Regions from separate parts of the Cellulosimicrobium sp. NPDC057127 genome, predicted to be linked through region 2. Evidence: predicted binding sites of a transcription regulator. Region 2 holds the regulator's gene; the other holds the start of a gene.
What was found. The regulator HrcA, encoded in region 2, represses chaperone genes, less so after heat shock. The targets are predictions, from matches to a motif close to TTNGCACTCGNNNNNNNCGAGTGCNAA.

Region 1: groES (co-chaperone GroES) is a predicted target of HrcA. The motif match lies at 5,566-5,592, and genes of this name have one in related genera.

The regions. Positions count from the first base shown of each region.
Region 1 covers NZ_JBHUUP010000005.1:163,364-170,732, reverse strand. Annotated here, with positions in the region: gene ACFTZA_RS07040 (GuaB3 family IMP dehydrogenase-related protein) at 1-901, opposite strand, end outside; gene ACFTZA_RS07035 (exonuclease domain-containing protein) at 981-1,688, shown strand; gene guaB (IMP dehydrogenase) at 1,707-3,236, opposite strand; gene ACFTZA_RS07025 (MerR family transcriptional regulator) at 3,336-4,421, opposite strand; gene ACFTZA_RS07020 (WhiB family transcriptional regulator) at 4,765-5,055, shown strand; gene groES (co-chaperone GroES) at 5,132-5,425, opposite strand; gene ACFTZA_RS07010 (SAM-dependent methyltransferase) at 5,651-6,937, shown strand; gene ACFTZA_RS07005 (glutamate--cysteine ligase) at 6,946-7,369, shown strand, end outside.
Region 2 covers NZ_JBHUUP010000014.1:76,668-84,036, forward strand. Annotated here, with positions in the region: gene ACFTZA_RS13965 (DUF3097 domain-containing protein) at 1-647, opposite strand, end outside; gene ACFTZA_RS13970 (MFS transporter) at 726-2,171, shown strand; gene hrcA (heat-inducible transcriptional repressor HrcA) at 2,263-3,279, shown strand; gene dnaJ (molecular chaperone DnaJ) at 3,374-4,498, shown strand; gene ACFTZA_RS13985 (16S rRNA (uracil(1498)-N(3))-methyltransferase) at 4,527-5,309, shown strand; gene ACFTZA_RS13990 (HIT domain-containing protein) at 5,358-5,714, shown strand; gene ACFTZA_RS13995 (PhoH family protein) at 5,843-6,940, shown strand; gene ybeY (rRNA maturation RNase YbeY) at 6,937-7,369, shown strand, end outside.

The DNA.
Region 1 (7,369 bases), on a different contig from region 2:
GCCAGCCGCGCCCGGGAGCTTCCGCGGCGCGTGCGAGCGCCGCGCCGAGCATGACCGCGTCCGCGCCGCAGGCGACGGCCTTCACGAGGTCGCCGGAGCGGCCGACCCCCCCGTCGGCGATGACGTGGACGTACCGGCCCCCGGACTCGTCCAGGTAGTCCCGACGCGCGGCCGCGACGTCGGCGACCGCGGTCGCCATGGGCGCGTGGATGCCGAGGCTGACGCGCGTGGTGTGCGCGGCGCCGCCGCCGAACCCGACGAGCACGCCGGCCGCGCCCGTGCGCATGAGGTGCAGCGCCGCGGTGTACGTGGACGCGCCGCCGACGATCACCGGGACGTCGAGCTCGTAGATGAAGCGCTTGAGGTTGAGCGGCTCCGCGACGCCCGACACGTGCTCCGCGGACACCGTGGTGCCGCGGATGACGAACAGGTCGACGCCCGCGTCCACGACCGTCTGGTAGTGCTCCTGCGTGCGCTGCGGCGAGAGCGCCGCGGCGACCGTGACGCCCGCCGCGCGGATCTCCTTGAGCCGCTGCGTGATGAGCTCGGGCTTGATGGGCTCGGCGTAGATCTCCTGCATGCGGCGCGTCGCGGCGTCGGCCTCGAGCGCCGCGATCTCGGCGAGCAGCGGCTCCGGGTCCTCGTAGCGCGTCCACAGCCCCTCGAGGTCGAGGACCCCCAGACCGCCGTGGTTGCCGAGCGCGACCGCCGTCGCGGGGCTCATCACGGAGTCCATGGGCGCCGCGAGGACGGGCAGGTCGAAGTGGTAGGCGTCGATCTGCCAGCCGACCGAGACCTCCTCCGGGTCACGCGTGCGCCGCGACGGCACGACCGCGATGTCGTCGAAGGAGAACGCGCGCCGACCGCGCTTGCCACGTCCGATCTCGATCTCGTTGCTCACCGGGCCAGCCTACCGGCGGCCGGACGGGCGGGGCCGCGCCGCCCCCCGGCGTGTGGGTGGCCGCTGCCAGGGTGGCGCCATGACCTGGAGGACCGGCCCCTTGGTGGCGTTCGACACGGAGACCACGGGGCTCGACGTCGAGCGGGACCGCATCGTCACCGCGGCGCTGGTGCTGCGCGAGCCGACCGGCACGGGGACGCGGACGTCCGTGCAGACCTGGCTGCTGGACCCCGGCGTCGCCGTCCCGGCCGAGGCGACCGCGATTCACGGCATCACCACCGCGCACGCCGCGGCGCACGGCCGCGCGCCGCGTGCCGCGCTCGAGGAGCTCGCCGCGCTCCTCGCCGGTCACCAGCGGGCCGGGGTGCCGGTCGTGGCGTACAACGCGGCGTTCGACCTCACGCTGCTCGACGTCGAGCTCGCACGCCACGGGCTGCCCACCCTGCCCGAGCGGCTGGGCGGCCCCGTCCGCCCCGTCCTCGACCCCCTCGTGCTCGACCGCGACAGCGACGCCGGGCGTGACGGCAAGCGGCGGCTCGCCGACCTGTGCGCGCACTACGGCGTGCTCACCCCGGCACCGCTGCACTCCGCCGAGACCGACGCCCTGGCCACCCTCGACCTGCTGGACGCGCTGGTCGGTGCGCACCCGCACCTCGCCGCGACGACGCTCGACGCCCTGCACGACCACCAGGTCGGCGCGCACCGCCGCTGGGTCGACGAGCTCGACGAGCGGACGCGCGAGCGGCCCTACGTCGGGGCGGGTGCGGACGGCCGCTGGCCCGTCTGACCCGCGGCCGCTCGTGGCTCAGAACCCCGAGTAGTTCGGCGCCTCGGCGGTGACCTGCACGTCGTGCGGGTGGCTCTCCTTGAGCGACGCCGACGTGATGCGGATGAAGCGCCCCTTCTCCTGCAGCTCGGGGACGGTCCGGGCGCCGACGTAGAACATCGTCTGGTGCAGCCCGCCGACGAGCTGGTGCGCGACGGCCTGGAGCGTGCCCTTGTAGGGCACCTGGCCCTCGACGCCCTCGGGCACGATCATGTCGTCGCTCGTGACCTCGGCCTGGAAGTACCGGTCCTTCGAGTACGACTTCTTGCCGCGCGAGGACATCGCACCCATCGAGCCCATGCCGCGGTACGCCTTGTACTGCTTGCCGCTCACGAGGATGGTCTCGCCGGGCGACTCCTCCGTGCCCGCGAGCATCGACCCGAGCATGACGGACTCCGCGCCGGCCACGAGCGCCTTGCCGATCTCGCCGGAGTGGCGCATGCCGCCGTCGGCGATGACGGGCACGCCCGCGGGCCGCGCGGCGAGCGAGGCCTCGTAGACCGCGGTCACCTGCGGCACGCCCACACCGGTGACGATGCGGGTGGTGCAGATCGAGCCCGGCCCGACGCCGACCTTGATCGCGTCGGCCCCGGCGTCGACGAACGCCTGGGCGCCCTCGCGCGTCGCGACGTTGCCGCCGATGACCTGGACGTCACGCGTGGCGGGGTCGGTCTTGAGGCGCCGCACCATGTCGATGAGCATGCGCACGTTGCCGTGCGCCGTGTCGGCCACGAGGACGTCGACCCCGGCGTCGATGAGGGTCGTCGCGCGCTCCCACGCGTCGCCGAAGTACCCGATCGCCGCACCGACGAGGAGGCGGCCCTGCCCGTCCTTGGACGCCTGCGGGAACTGCTCGGACTTCACGAAGTCCTTGACGGTGATGAGCCCGGCGAGGCGGCCGTCGGCGTCGACGAGCGGCAGGCGCTCGAGCTTGTGCCGCCGCAGGAGCGCGGTCGCCTCCTCGCGCGAGATGCCGGCGTCGCCGGTGATGAGGGGCTGGCGCGTCATGACCTCGTCGACCTTCGTCGTCGCCCACTCGGCGACGGGCGTGAAGCGCAGGTCGCGGTTGGTCACCATGCCGACGAGCCGCTGCTCGGCGTCGAGCACCGGGAAGCCGGAGATGCGGTACTCCCCCGCCTTCTTGTCGAGCTCCTCGAGCGTCACGTCCGGGCCGATCGTCACCGGGTTGGAGATGATCCCGGTCTGGGTGCGCTTGACGAGGTCGACCTGGTACGCCTGGTCCTCGATCGAGAGGTTGCGGTGCAGCACGCCGATGCCGCCCTGGCGCGCCATCGCGATCGCCATGCGCGACTCGGTGACCGTGTCCATGGCCGCGGACACGAGCGGCACCCGGATGGAGATCTCCCGCGTCAGGCGTGTCGTCGTGTCGATCTCCGACGGCGCCAGGTCCGAGTACCCGGGCTGGAGCAGCACGTCGTCGTAGGTCAGCCCGACGAAGCCGAACGGGTCGTGATCGGGCGTCGGGGCGGGCGTGGAACCGGAGGGCACGGGCGAGGCGGTCACACGGCGAGTCTACGCCGCGCCCGGGGCCCTCCCCGGGCCCCGGCCGCCGGCCGTGACCCGCGGGCGGGGACCGCGGGCGGACGGTCAGCGCACGACGGCGAGCAGCTCGTGGAGGAGGCCGGTGAAGCTGCGCACGCGGTGGACCGTCGTCGCGAGCGGGAGCTCGCCGGCGACGTCGTCGCTGGGCAGCCCGACGAACATGGGCAGCTCCGGGTTGGCGTCGAACGCCGCGTGGATGATGCCGAGGTCGGGCCGCGCCTGCGTCGTCACCATCGCGACCGCCGCGGGGCGGACCATCGTCACGAGCTCGAGCGTGCGGTGGACGTTGGCCGGTCCGGTGACGATCCGGGCCATCGCGCCGTGCGCCCCGAGGGAGGCCGCGAGCGCGTGCGCCGCGAGCGGCAGCGGCTCGTCCGGCGCCGCGAAGACGAGGACGATGCGCCGCATGCGGCTCGGGTGGTTCGGCGGAGGTCCCCCGGCGGCCACGACCGCCTCCTCGCGCGCCTGCGTGTGCTCGCGCAGCGCGCCGAGCGTGGCGTTGGCGAGGACGATCTCCGGCACCTCGCCCGGGCCGGCGAGCACGGTCCGCTCCGCCAGCCGTTCCAGCGCCGGCTCGACGAGGTCCGACCACCACGCCGCCGGGTCGTCGCCCGACGGGATGCGCAGCAGCCGGTCGCACGTGCGCTGGTCGTAGGCGATGGCGGCGTCCACCACGTCCGACACGATGGTCGGGCGAGGGTCTCGGGTCCCGACGGCGCGCGGCGCGGGGCCACCGCCCTGCTCGCCCCCGGGGACGGCGCGCAGGAACGGACGGCCGGAGGCCTGTTCGCCCGGGTGGACGGCGTCGTCCTCGGCCCGCAGCTCGTCCGGGCCGTCCTCCTGACCGTCGGCGTCCATGTCGAACGTCACGGTCCCGCGGTGGGCGGCGAGCTCCTCGCCGTCCGCCTCGAGCGCCGCCCGTGCGGCGTCGGACGGTGCGACGCCGTCCAGCGTGAGCCGGCGCATGATGACGAGACGGGCGACGTCGTCCTCGGTGTACCGGCGGTGGGAACCCGCTCGGTGCTCGGACGGACCGAGACCGTAACGACGGTCCCAGGTACGCAGCGTCGCGGGGGCGACACCGAGCCGACGCGCGACGACGGCGACGGCGAGGCCGGGGCTGTACGTCATGGTCGGTCGGGCTCCCTCAGGACCAGGGGCGGACCGCACGGAGGTCATGCATCGATTCTGCCGACCCCTCTCCGGTCTCGCCACCTGCCTCGTCAGACCGTGACCTGCAGCGCGCCAGGCGCTGTGCACGGTTTGTTCATATCTCGAGCAAACGCGCCACCGGGCGCGACAGCCGCCGATCCGTGGCGACCACCATCCTGTCCTGGACCGATCCGCCCGCATCCCGGCGCGATCCGTCGAAGCTCGGCGCGATAGGCCGCAACGATCCGCGTCCGGCCGTCATCGCGAGAGTCTCGACGACCAGGGCTTGAACAACTTGTGCATCGCTTGTACGTTGTTCGGCATGGCAGAGATCTCGAGGCTCCCCGGTCCGGTCATGGAACTCTGGGAATGGCAGTACCAGGGTTCGTGCCGCGACGCCGACGACACGTTGTTCTTCCACCCCGAGGGCGAGCGCGGCTCGACCCGCCGACGTCGCGCCGAGGCGGCGAAGGCGATCTGTCACGGCTGCCCCGTGATGATGGAGTGCCGCGAGGCCTCGCTGCGCGTGCGCGAGCCGTACGGCGTGTGGGGCGGCCTGAGCGAGGACGAGCGCTCCGCGATCCTCGCCGAGCGCGCCCGCAGCGCCGTCTGAGCCGTCCGCACCGAGCCCGAGACGACGAAGCCCCGTGACCCACAGGGTCACGGGGCTTCGTGGTGCAGCGGGTGGCTCAGACCACCACGGCGAGGATGTCGCGCGCGGACAGGACGAGGTAGTCCTCGCCGCCGTACTTGACCTCGGTGCCGCCGTACTTGCTGTAGATGACCTTGTCGCCGACCGTCACGTCCAGCGGGACGCGGTTGCCGTTGTCGTCGACACGGCCCGGACCGACGGCCAGGACCTCGCCCTCCTGGGGCTTCTCCTTGGCGGTGTCCGGGATGACCAGGCCGGATGCGGTCGTGGTCTCGGCCTCGAGGGCCTTCACGACGATCCGGTCCTCGAGCGGCTTGATGGGGACCGACACGTCGGACCTCCCCTTTCGCGGTGAGAACTGCAACGGATGGGTCGAGCGCCGTCGGCCGTCGTCGCGGGTGCCGGCCGGCAGGACGCTCACGGGTCGCCGGCCCGAGGACCAGGACGACCGCTGCCCAATCTATGACCCGGTTAGCACTCGGTCAAGGCGAGTGCCAACGACACCGTGCCTGGCGCCGCGCGCGTCGTCGCCACCTCCCGTGGAAGGATCGAGAGCATGGACGCCACGGCCCTGACCAAGCTGCTCAGCCCCGAGGGCTGGGCCCTGCTCGGTGCGCTGCCGCCCTACGAAGAACGTCAGGCCCTCGTGCTCGCGGCCGGCCTCCGGGCCAAGGGCGTCGACCCCGACCTCGCCGCCGCGGCGCTCACGCAGTCACGCCTGCGGGCGGCGGCCCGCGCCAAGTTCGGCGACTTCGCCGACGGCATGCTGTTCACCCAGGCGGGGCTCGAGCAGGCCACCCGGCTCGTCGTCGCCGGCCTCCACGCGCAGCGCTACCTCGACGCGGGCAGCACCCGCGTGGCCGACCTCACGTGCGGCATCGGCGCGGACGCGCTCGCGTTCGCGGGCACCGGCCTGCGCGTCCTCGCCACCGACGTCGACGAGCTCACCGCCGCCGTGGCGACGGTCAACCTGCGGCACTTCCCCGAGGCCGAGGTGCGGCACGGCGACGGCCTCGCGCTCGACCTCGCCGCCGAGGGCGTCGACGGGATCTACGCCGACCCGGCCCGCCGCACCCGCTCCGGGTCCCGCGTCTTCGACCCGCGCGCCTACGCGCCCCCGCTCGACGACGTCTGGGCGCTGCGCGACCGCGTGCCGGCCGTGGGGATCAAGGTCGGGCCCGGCATCTCGCACGACGGCCTCCCGGCCGACGCGGAGACCGAGTGGGTCTCCGTCGACGGCGACGTCGTCGAGGCCGGCCTGTGGTTCGGGCCGCTCGCACCCGCCGGTCCCGGCCGCACCGCGCTCGTCCTCACCACGAGCACGTCCCCGGACGGGACGCAGCGCACGACGAGCCACCGGCTCGCCCACCGCCCGGGCGACGACGACGTCGTCCCCGACGTTGGCGCCGTCGGCCGCTACCTCTACGAACCGGACGGCGCGGTCATCCGCGCCGGTCTCGTCGGACCGGCGGCCGCCGCCCTGGGCGGGCGGCTGCTGGACCGCACGATCGCGTACGTGACCACGGACTCGCCCGCGGCCGTGGAGGACGACGGCCTCGCCGCCGGGATCGCGCGCGGCTACCGCGTGCTCGACGACCTCCCGTTCGGCCTCAAGCGCCTGCGCGCCTACCTGCGCGAGCGCGGCGTCGGGCGCGTGACGATCAAGAAGCGCGGCACGGCCGTGACGCCCGAGCTGCTGCGCAAGCAGCTCGCGCTGGCAGGCGACGCCGAGGCGACCCTCGTGCTCACGCGCGTCGCCGGACGCCAGCGCGCGCTGGTGGTGGAGCCGCTCGACCGTGCGCCCTCCGTCGCCCGCCCCGACGGCGCGGACCCTCGCGGGTGAGCGCGCCGATGGGCACCGGGACGGGAAGCCGCACCAGCGCGGCGATCCCCTTCGCGCGGTCCGAACGCTCGAGCGTGGGGCTCGAGTGGGAGCTGGCGCTCGTCGACGCGGACTCCGGCGACCTGCGACAGGTCGCGCAGACCGTGCTCGACGCCGTGCGGCCCGCCGGCGGCGGCGAGCACCCGTCCATCAAGCAGGAGCTGCTGCTCAACACGGTCGAGGTCGTCAGCGGCGTGTGCCGCACCGTCGGCGAGGCCGGCCGCGACCTCGAACGCTCGATCGAGGAGATCCGCGCGGTCACCGACCCGCTGCGCGTCGAGCTCATGTGCGCAGGGACGCACCCGTTCGCACGCTGGGCGCAGCAGAAGGTGACCGACAAGCAGCGGTACACCACGCTCATCGACCGCACGCAGTGGTGGGGCCGGCAGATGC
Region 2 (7,369 bases):
GGCTTGACCGCCTGCCACACGTCGACGTACGGGTGGCCCAGCACGAGGACGGTGCCGCCGGGCACGGTCCGCAGCGCCGCGTCGGCGATCCGCTGCTCCTTGCTGCCCGGGACGAGGTGGTCGACGAGCACCCCGACGCGCCGCTGGGGTGTCGGGGCGAACTCGGCGAGGGCGTCCGCCAGGTTGTCGACACCCTCGAGGAGCTCGACGACGACCCCCTCGACGCGCAGGTCGTCGCCCCAGACCTTCTCGACGAGCTCGGCGTCGTGCTTGCCCTCGACCCAGATGCGGCTGCCGCGGGCGACGCGTGCCCGCTGCCCGGCGACGGCCCGCGACCCGGACGCGGTGCGTCCGGGCGCCGCGGGGGCGCGCGACGTCACCGGCGGCGTCAGCTCCACCGGGGAGCCGTCGACCCAGAACCCGGGCCCGAGCGGGAAGGACCGCGTGCGGCCGCGCCGGTCCTCCAGGACCACCACGTGCATGCCGCCGGACTTCTCCACGCGCACGACGGCGCCCACCCACCCGGACTGCACCTCCTCGACGACGAGGCCGCGCTCCGCCGCCTGCGGGCGGGAGACGGGGCGGGCGCGGTGGTGGGCGGCGGCGGGCCCGCCGAGGACGTCGGAGCCGTAGCGGTCGAGGGACACGGCCACACCCTAGGTTCGCCGCGCACGACGCGCCCGCAACGACGCGCGCACGGTGTCGCCGGGTGGTAGGACGGACCGGTGACGGACACCCCGGGCGGAGAACCGCAGCGCTGGCACGTCCTGTGGGTGTGCCTCGCCGTGGGCTTCGTGACCACCCTCGACGTCTCCATCGTCAACGTCGCCCTGCCCTCGATCGAGTCGTCGCTCGACGCCGGCCCCACCGAGCTCCAGCTCGTCGTCGCCGGGTACACCCTCGCGTTCGGGCTGGCGCTCGTGCCGGCCGGACGTCTGGGCGACGCCGGCGGTCGCCGGCGGCTGTTCATCGCCGGGCTGGTCGGTTTCGCGCTCTTCAGCCTCGCGTCGGGCGTCGCGCCGGACGGCACGCTCCTGGGCGTCGCGCGCCTCTTCCAGGGCGTCAGCGCCGGCCTGCTGAACCCGCAGGTGGTCGGCCTCATCCAGCAGCTGTTCTCGGGGGCCGAGCGCGGACGGGCCTTCGGGCTCTTCGGCGCGACGATCGGCGTCTCGACGGCGCTCGGTCCCGTCCTCGGCGGCGTCATCATCGCGCTCGCGGGGCCGGAGGACGGATGGCGCTGGGTGTTCCTCGTCAACATCCCGGTGATCGCCGTCCTGCTGCCGTTCGCCTGGCGGCTCGTCCCCGCCCCGGTGGTCCGGCACGGGCCGCGCCGTCTCGACGTGGTGGGCCTCGTGCTGCTCGGGCTCGCGACCGTGGGGCTCATGCTCCCGTTCGTCACGACGACCGGCGTCGACGACGACCCGGCGCGCTGGTGGTGGCTGGCGCTCGGCGTCGGGGGCGCGGGCGTCGCCGCGGTCTGGGAGCGGCGCTACCAGCGGCGCGTCGGCGCCGCTGTGCTCGACCCGCAGGTGCTCGGGCTGTCGTCGTTCCGCAACGGGGCGCTGCTCGGCACCGCGTACTTCGCGGGCTTCACGGGCATCTTCCTCGTCGTCACGCTGCACCTGCAGGACGACGTGGGCTACTCGCCGCTCCAGGCGGGGCTCGTCGGCACGCCGTTCGCGGTCGCCTCCGGGGTCTCGGCGTGGCTGTCGGGCCGTGCGGTGGCGCGCTGGGGGCGCCCGCTCGTCGTCCTCGGTCTCGGCCTCGTGCTCGCGGGGACGGCGGCCGCGGACGTGCTCGTGCGCACGCTCGGCGACCGGCCGGAGGTCGTGGGGCCGGCGCTGGCAGGGGCGCTCCTCGTCGCCGGCGCGGGCAGCGGCATGGTGATCGCCCCGAACCAGACCCTCGCCCTGGCGCACGTCCCGGTCGGGAGCGCGGGCGTGGCGGGCAGCATGATCCAGGTGGGGCAGCGCGTGGGCTCGGCCGTGGGCGTCTCGGTCATCCTGTCCGTCTACTACGGCGGCCTGGCGAGCGGCGCGGACGGCGCGGCGGCGTCGGGCCGCGCGATGCTCGTGACGATCGGCTTCGTCGCGGTGGCGCTCGTCGTCGGCGTGGTCGACCTGCGTTCGCGGCGAGCGGAGGGACGCGGCGAGCCCGCGGCGGACGCGTAGGATTAGCACTCGGGGTTCGAGAGTGCCGAACCCGCCCCGACCGCTGCCGGCGCCGCGCGCAGGTCGGGCACGCCAGACGCGGGAGGTGGACGTGAGCGACGAACGGCGGCTCGAGGTCCTGCGAGCGATCGTGGAGGACTACGTCCTCACGCGCGAGCCCGTGGGGTCGCGCGTGCTCACCGAGCGTCACGACCTCGGCGTCTCGCCCGCGACCATCCGCAACGACATGGCCGCGCTCGAGGACGCCGGGTACATCGCCCAGCCGCACACGTCGGCGGGGCGCGTCCCGACGGACAAGGGCTACCGCCTGTTCGTCGACCGGCTCTCGAGCGTCAAGCCGCTCTCGGCGCCGGAGAAGCGCGCCATCGAGACCTTCCTCTCGGAGGGGTTGGACCTCGACGACGTCATCGCGCGCGCCGGCCGCCTGCTCGCCCACCTGACGGGTCAGGTCGCCGTCGTGCAGTACCCGTCGCTGCGGCGCTCCGGTCTGCGCCACCTCGAGCTCGTCCCGCTCGGCGCCGCGCGCCTGCTCGTCGTCATCATCACGGACACGGGGCGCGTCGAGCAGCGCACCCTGGAGGTCGCGAACGTGCCGGACGAGGGGACGCTCGCGCAGGTCCGCGCACGGCTCAACGCGGCCGCGGCCGGCAAGCGGCTGGCCGACCTCACGCCCGGGTTCGCCCACGTCGCGGACGCCTTCCGACCCGAGGACGCCCCGCTCGTGCGCGCCGTGGGCGACCTCGTGGCCCAGACGCTCGCCGAGGAGAGCGAGGAGCGCCTCGTCCTCGCCGGCACCGCGAACCTCGCGCGCGCCGGCATGCGGTTCGAGCACGCGCTGCGCCCCGTCCTCGAGGCGCTCGAGGAGCAGGTCGTCCTGCTCGGGTTGCTCACCGAGATGGCCGCGGACTCCGGCGTGAGCGTCCGCATCGGCCACGAGACCCAGCTCGAGGGGCTGGCGGAGACGTCCGTCGTGACGACGGGCTACGGTAACGACGGCGACACGGTGGCCCTGGTCGGCTCGATCGGCCCCACGCGCATGGACTACCCGGGGACCATCGCCGCGGTGCGTGCCGTCGCCCGGTACCTGTCGCGGGTCCTCGGCACGTGACGCGCCGTCCCGTCCCCGCCCCCGCGAGCGACCCCACGACCACCGACCACGCCGGGACCGCGTCCCGGCGTCCGGCACCAGCAGAGAGTGACGTGTGAGCGACTACTACGAGATCCTCGGCGTGGCCCGCGACGCCAGCCCGGAGCAGATCAAGAAGGCGTACCGCAAGCTCGCCCGCGAGCTGCACCCCGACGTCGCGGGGGAGGACGCGGGCGACCGGTTCAAGGACGTCGCGCGCGCCTACGAGGTGCTGTCGAACCCTGAGAAGCGCCAGCAGTACGACCTGGGCGTCGACCCGAGCGGCCCGGGCGGCGGCGCGGGCGGCCCCATGGGCGGCGGGTTCGGCTTCCAGGACATCTTCGAGACGTTCTTCGGCGGCGGCCAGGCGCAGCAGGGGCCCATCCCGCGCGCGCGGCGCGGCCAGGACGCGCTCGTGCGCCTCGACATCGAGCTCGCGGAGGCGACGTTCGGCGCCCGTCGCGAGCTCCAGGTCGACACGGCCGTGGTCTGCGGCACGTGCGGCGGCACCTGCTGCCGCCCCGGCACGTCGCCGCGCACGTGCGACGTCTGCCACGGCCGCGGCACCGTCCAGCGCGTCGCCCGCTCCTTCCTCGGCCAGGTCATGACGAGCGCCCCGTGCGCCGCGTGCCAGGGCTTCGGGACCGTCATCCCCGAGCCGTGCGCCGAGTGCTCCGGCGAGGGCCGGGTGCGCAGCCGCCGCACGATCAACGTGACCGTGCCCGCGGGCGTCGACACGGGGACGCGCATCAAGCTCACCGCGCAGGGCGAGGTCGGCCCGGCCGGCGGCCCGGCGGGCGACCTGTACGTCGAGATCCGCGAGCGCAGCCACGACACGTTCGTGCGCCGCGGCGACGACCTGCACTGCACCCTCCAGGTGCCGATGACGGCTGCGGCGCTCGGCACCATGCTCGAGCTCGAGACGCTCGACGGGCTCCAGGAGATCGACCTGCGGCCGGGCACCCAGCCCGGGCAGATCGTCACGCTGAAGAACCTGGGCGTCGGGCACCTGCACGCCGGTGGGCGCGGCGACCTCAACGTGCACATCGAGGTCCAGGTGCCGACCGCGCTCGACGAGGAGCAGGAGGGCCTGCTGCGCTCGCTCGCGTCGCTGCGCGGCGAGGAGCGGCCGGAGCCCCGGCTCGCGGCCGCGCACCCCGGCGTCTTCTCGCGCCTGCGCGACAAGCTGTCCGGGCGCTGAGGGGAGCAGCCGTGCGGGAGTGGCACCGGTGAGCGCGCCCGTCTTCCTCGCCGAGACCGGGGTCGACCACGTCGTGGCCGGCGACCGGTACGTGCTCGACGGCGCCGAGGGGCGCCACGCGGGCGTCGTGCAGCGCAGGGGCCGCGGCGAGCGGGTGGACGTGGTCGACGGCGAGGGCCTACGCCTGCGCTGCGTCGTCGAGGAGGCGGACGCGGGGCGCGTGACGCTCCTCGTCCAGGAGGTCGACCGCGACCCGGCGCCCGGCGTCGTCGTGACGCTCGTGCAGGCGCTCGCGAAGGGCGACCGCGACGAGATGGCGATCGAGGCGGCCACCGAGGTGGGCGTCGACGCCGTCGTGCCGTGGCAGGCGGAGCGCTCGGTCGTGGTGTGGCGCGGGGAGCGCGCCGCGAGGTCGCGGGCCCGCTGGCTCGGGACCGTGCGGACGGCGACGAAGCAGGCGCGCCGTGCGCGGCTGCCGCGGGTGGACCTCCCGGTGGACTCGCGGGGTCTCGCGGAGCGGACCGGCGCCGTGGTCGCCGCGGGCGGGCGGGCGATCGTCCTGCACGAGGAGGCGACGACGGCGCTCGCCGACGTGCCGCTGCCGGAACCCGGACCGGCGGGCAGCGCGCCGGAGGTGCTCGTCGTCGTCGGACCGGAGGGCGGGATCTCCGAGCGCGAGCTGGAGGCCCTCACGGGGGCGGGTGCCGTCGCCGCGCGGCTCGGGCCGCACGTGCTGCGCACCTCGACGGCGGGACCGGTCGCGATCGCGCTGCTCGCGCAGCGGCTCGGCCGGTGGGGCGTCGACGACTGAGGTCCCGGTCCCGGGCGGCGCGGCGGCCCGTGCACTAGCCTCGGGCGCATGACGAGCACGGGCGCCTCCACCGACTGTCTGTTCTGCCGCATCGTCGCGGGCGAGCTCCCCGCGGACGTCGTCGCGACCAGCGAGCGATCGATCGCGTTCCGGGACATCGACCCGCAGGCGCCGGTGCACGTCCTCGTCGTGCCGCGCGACCACCACGGCGACATCGCGCAGCTCGCGGCCGCCGACCCCGAGCTGCTCAGCGACGTCGTGGCGCTCGCGGACGAGGTCGCGGGCGAGCTCGCCGACGGGCAGTTCCGGCTCATCTTCAACTCCGGGCCCCGTGCGGGGCAGAGCGTGTTCCACGTGCACGGCCACGTGATCGCCGGCACCGAGCTGGGCTGGTCGCCGGCCTGAGCGCCGCCGACCGCGCGAGTCTGCGCCCTGCGTGAAAGGACGTGTCCGGCCACCGGCGGCTCGGTACGATGGTGGTGCCCACGGCATCCACGGCCCGAACGAAGGAGCGCGACGGCGCAAGCCGGCTCATGACATCCCTCCCACGAGACACCGCACCCGACGCCGCCCGCGCGGGCGGTCGTGCTCCCGAGCACCGGGTCGAGCACCGCATCGTCATCCCGGGTCACGTGCCGATGGTCGCGCTCCTCGGCAGCGGCGACTCCGTGCTCCGCGCCGTCGAGGACGGGTTCCCGTCCGTGGACGTGCACGTGCGCGGCAACGAGATCTCCGTGACGGGCGCCGCCGGCGAGGTGGCGCTCGCGTCGCGGCTGCTGGACGAGCTGCTCGAGGTCGTCGAGGCCGGGACGCAGCTCACCGCCGACGTCGTGCGCCGGTCGATCGGGATGCTCACCGCGGCCACCTCGTCCCGCCCCGCCGAGGTGCTGACGTTCAACATCCTGTCCAGCCGCGGCCGCACGATCCGCCCCAAGACGGTGGGCCAGAAGCACTACGTCGACGCGATCGACGCGAACACCATCACGTTCGGCATCGGGCCGGCGGGCACGGGCAAGACGTACCTCGCCATGGCCAAGGCCGTGCAGGCGCTGCAGTCCAAGCAGGTCAACCGCATCATCCTCACGCGCCCCGCCGTCGAGGCGGGAGAGCGGCTGGGGTTCCTGCCGGGCTCGCTCACGGAGAAGATCGACCCGTACCTGCGGCCGCTGTACGACGCGCTGCACGACATGATCGACCCCGACTCGATCCCCAAGCTGATCGAGGCCGGGACCATCGAGGTCGCCCCGCTGGCGTTCATGCGCGGCCGTTCGCTCAACGACTCGTTCATCATCCTGGACGAGGCGCAGAACACGACGTCCGAGCAGATGAAGATGTTCCTCACGCGGCTCGGGTTCGGCTCGCGGATGGTCATCACGGGCGACGCGACCCAGGTCGACCTGCCGGGCGGCACGTCGTCGGGCCTGCGGGTCATCGAGGACGTGCTCACGGGCGTCGACGACGTCGAGTTCTGCCGGCTGACGTCGTCGGACGTGGTGCGGCACCGGCTCGTGAGCGACATCATCGACGCGTACGCGCGCTGGGACGTCGCCGCGGCGGGCGCGCGCGGCCGCGAGGGCGACCGGCGCGGCCGGGGCGCCGACAGGGAACGACGGACGAGGAACGACACGTGAGCATCGAGGTCAACAACGAGACGGAGGCGCAGGTCGACGAGGCGGAGTTCGCCGCCCTCGCCCGCTACGTGCTCGACGCGATGCGCGTGCACCCGCAGAGCGAGCTGTCGATCCTCTTCGTCGACACGGACGTGATGAGCGAGCTCCACGTGCGCTGGATGGACGAGCCGGGCCCCACGGACGTCCTGTCGTTCCCGATGGACGAGCTGCGCCCCGGGCGCGACGGCGAGGTGTCGGGCCCCGGCCAGCTCGGCGACGTCGTGCTGTGCCCCGAGGTCGCGGCGCAGCAGGCGCGCGCGGCGGGCCACTCGACGGCGGAGGAGATGCTCCTGCTGACGACCCACGGCATCCTGCACCTGCTCGGCTACGACCACGTGGAGCCCGAGGAGGAGAAGGAGATGTTCGCGCTCCAGCGCAAGCTGCTCCTGA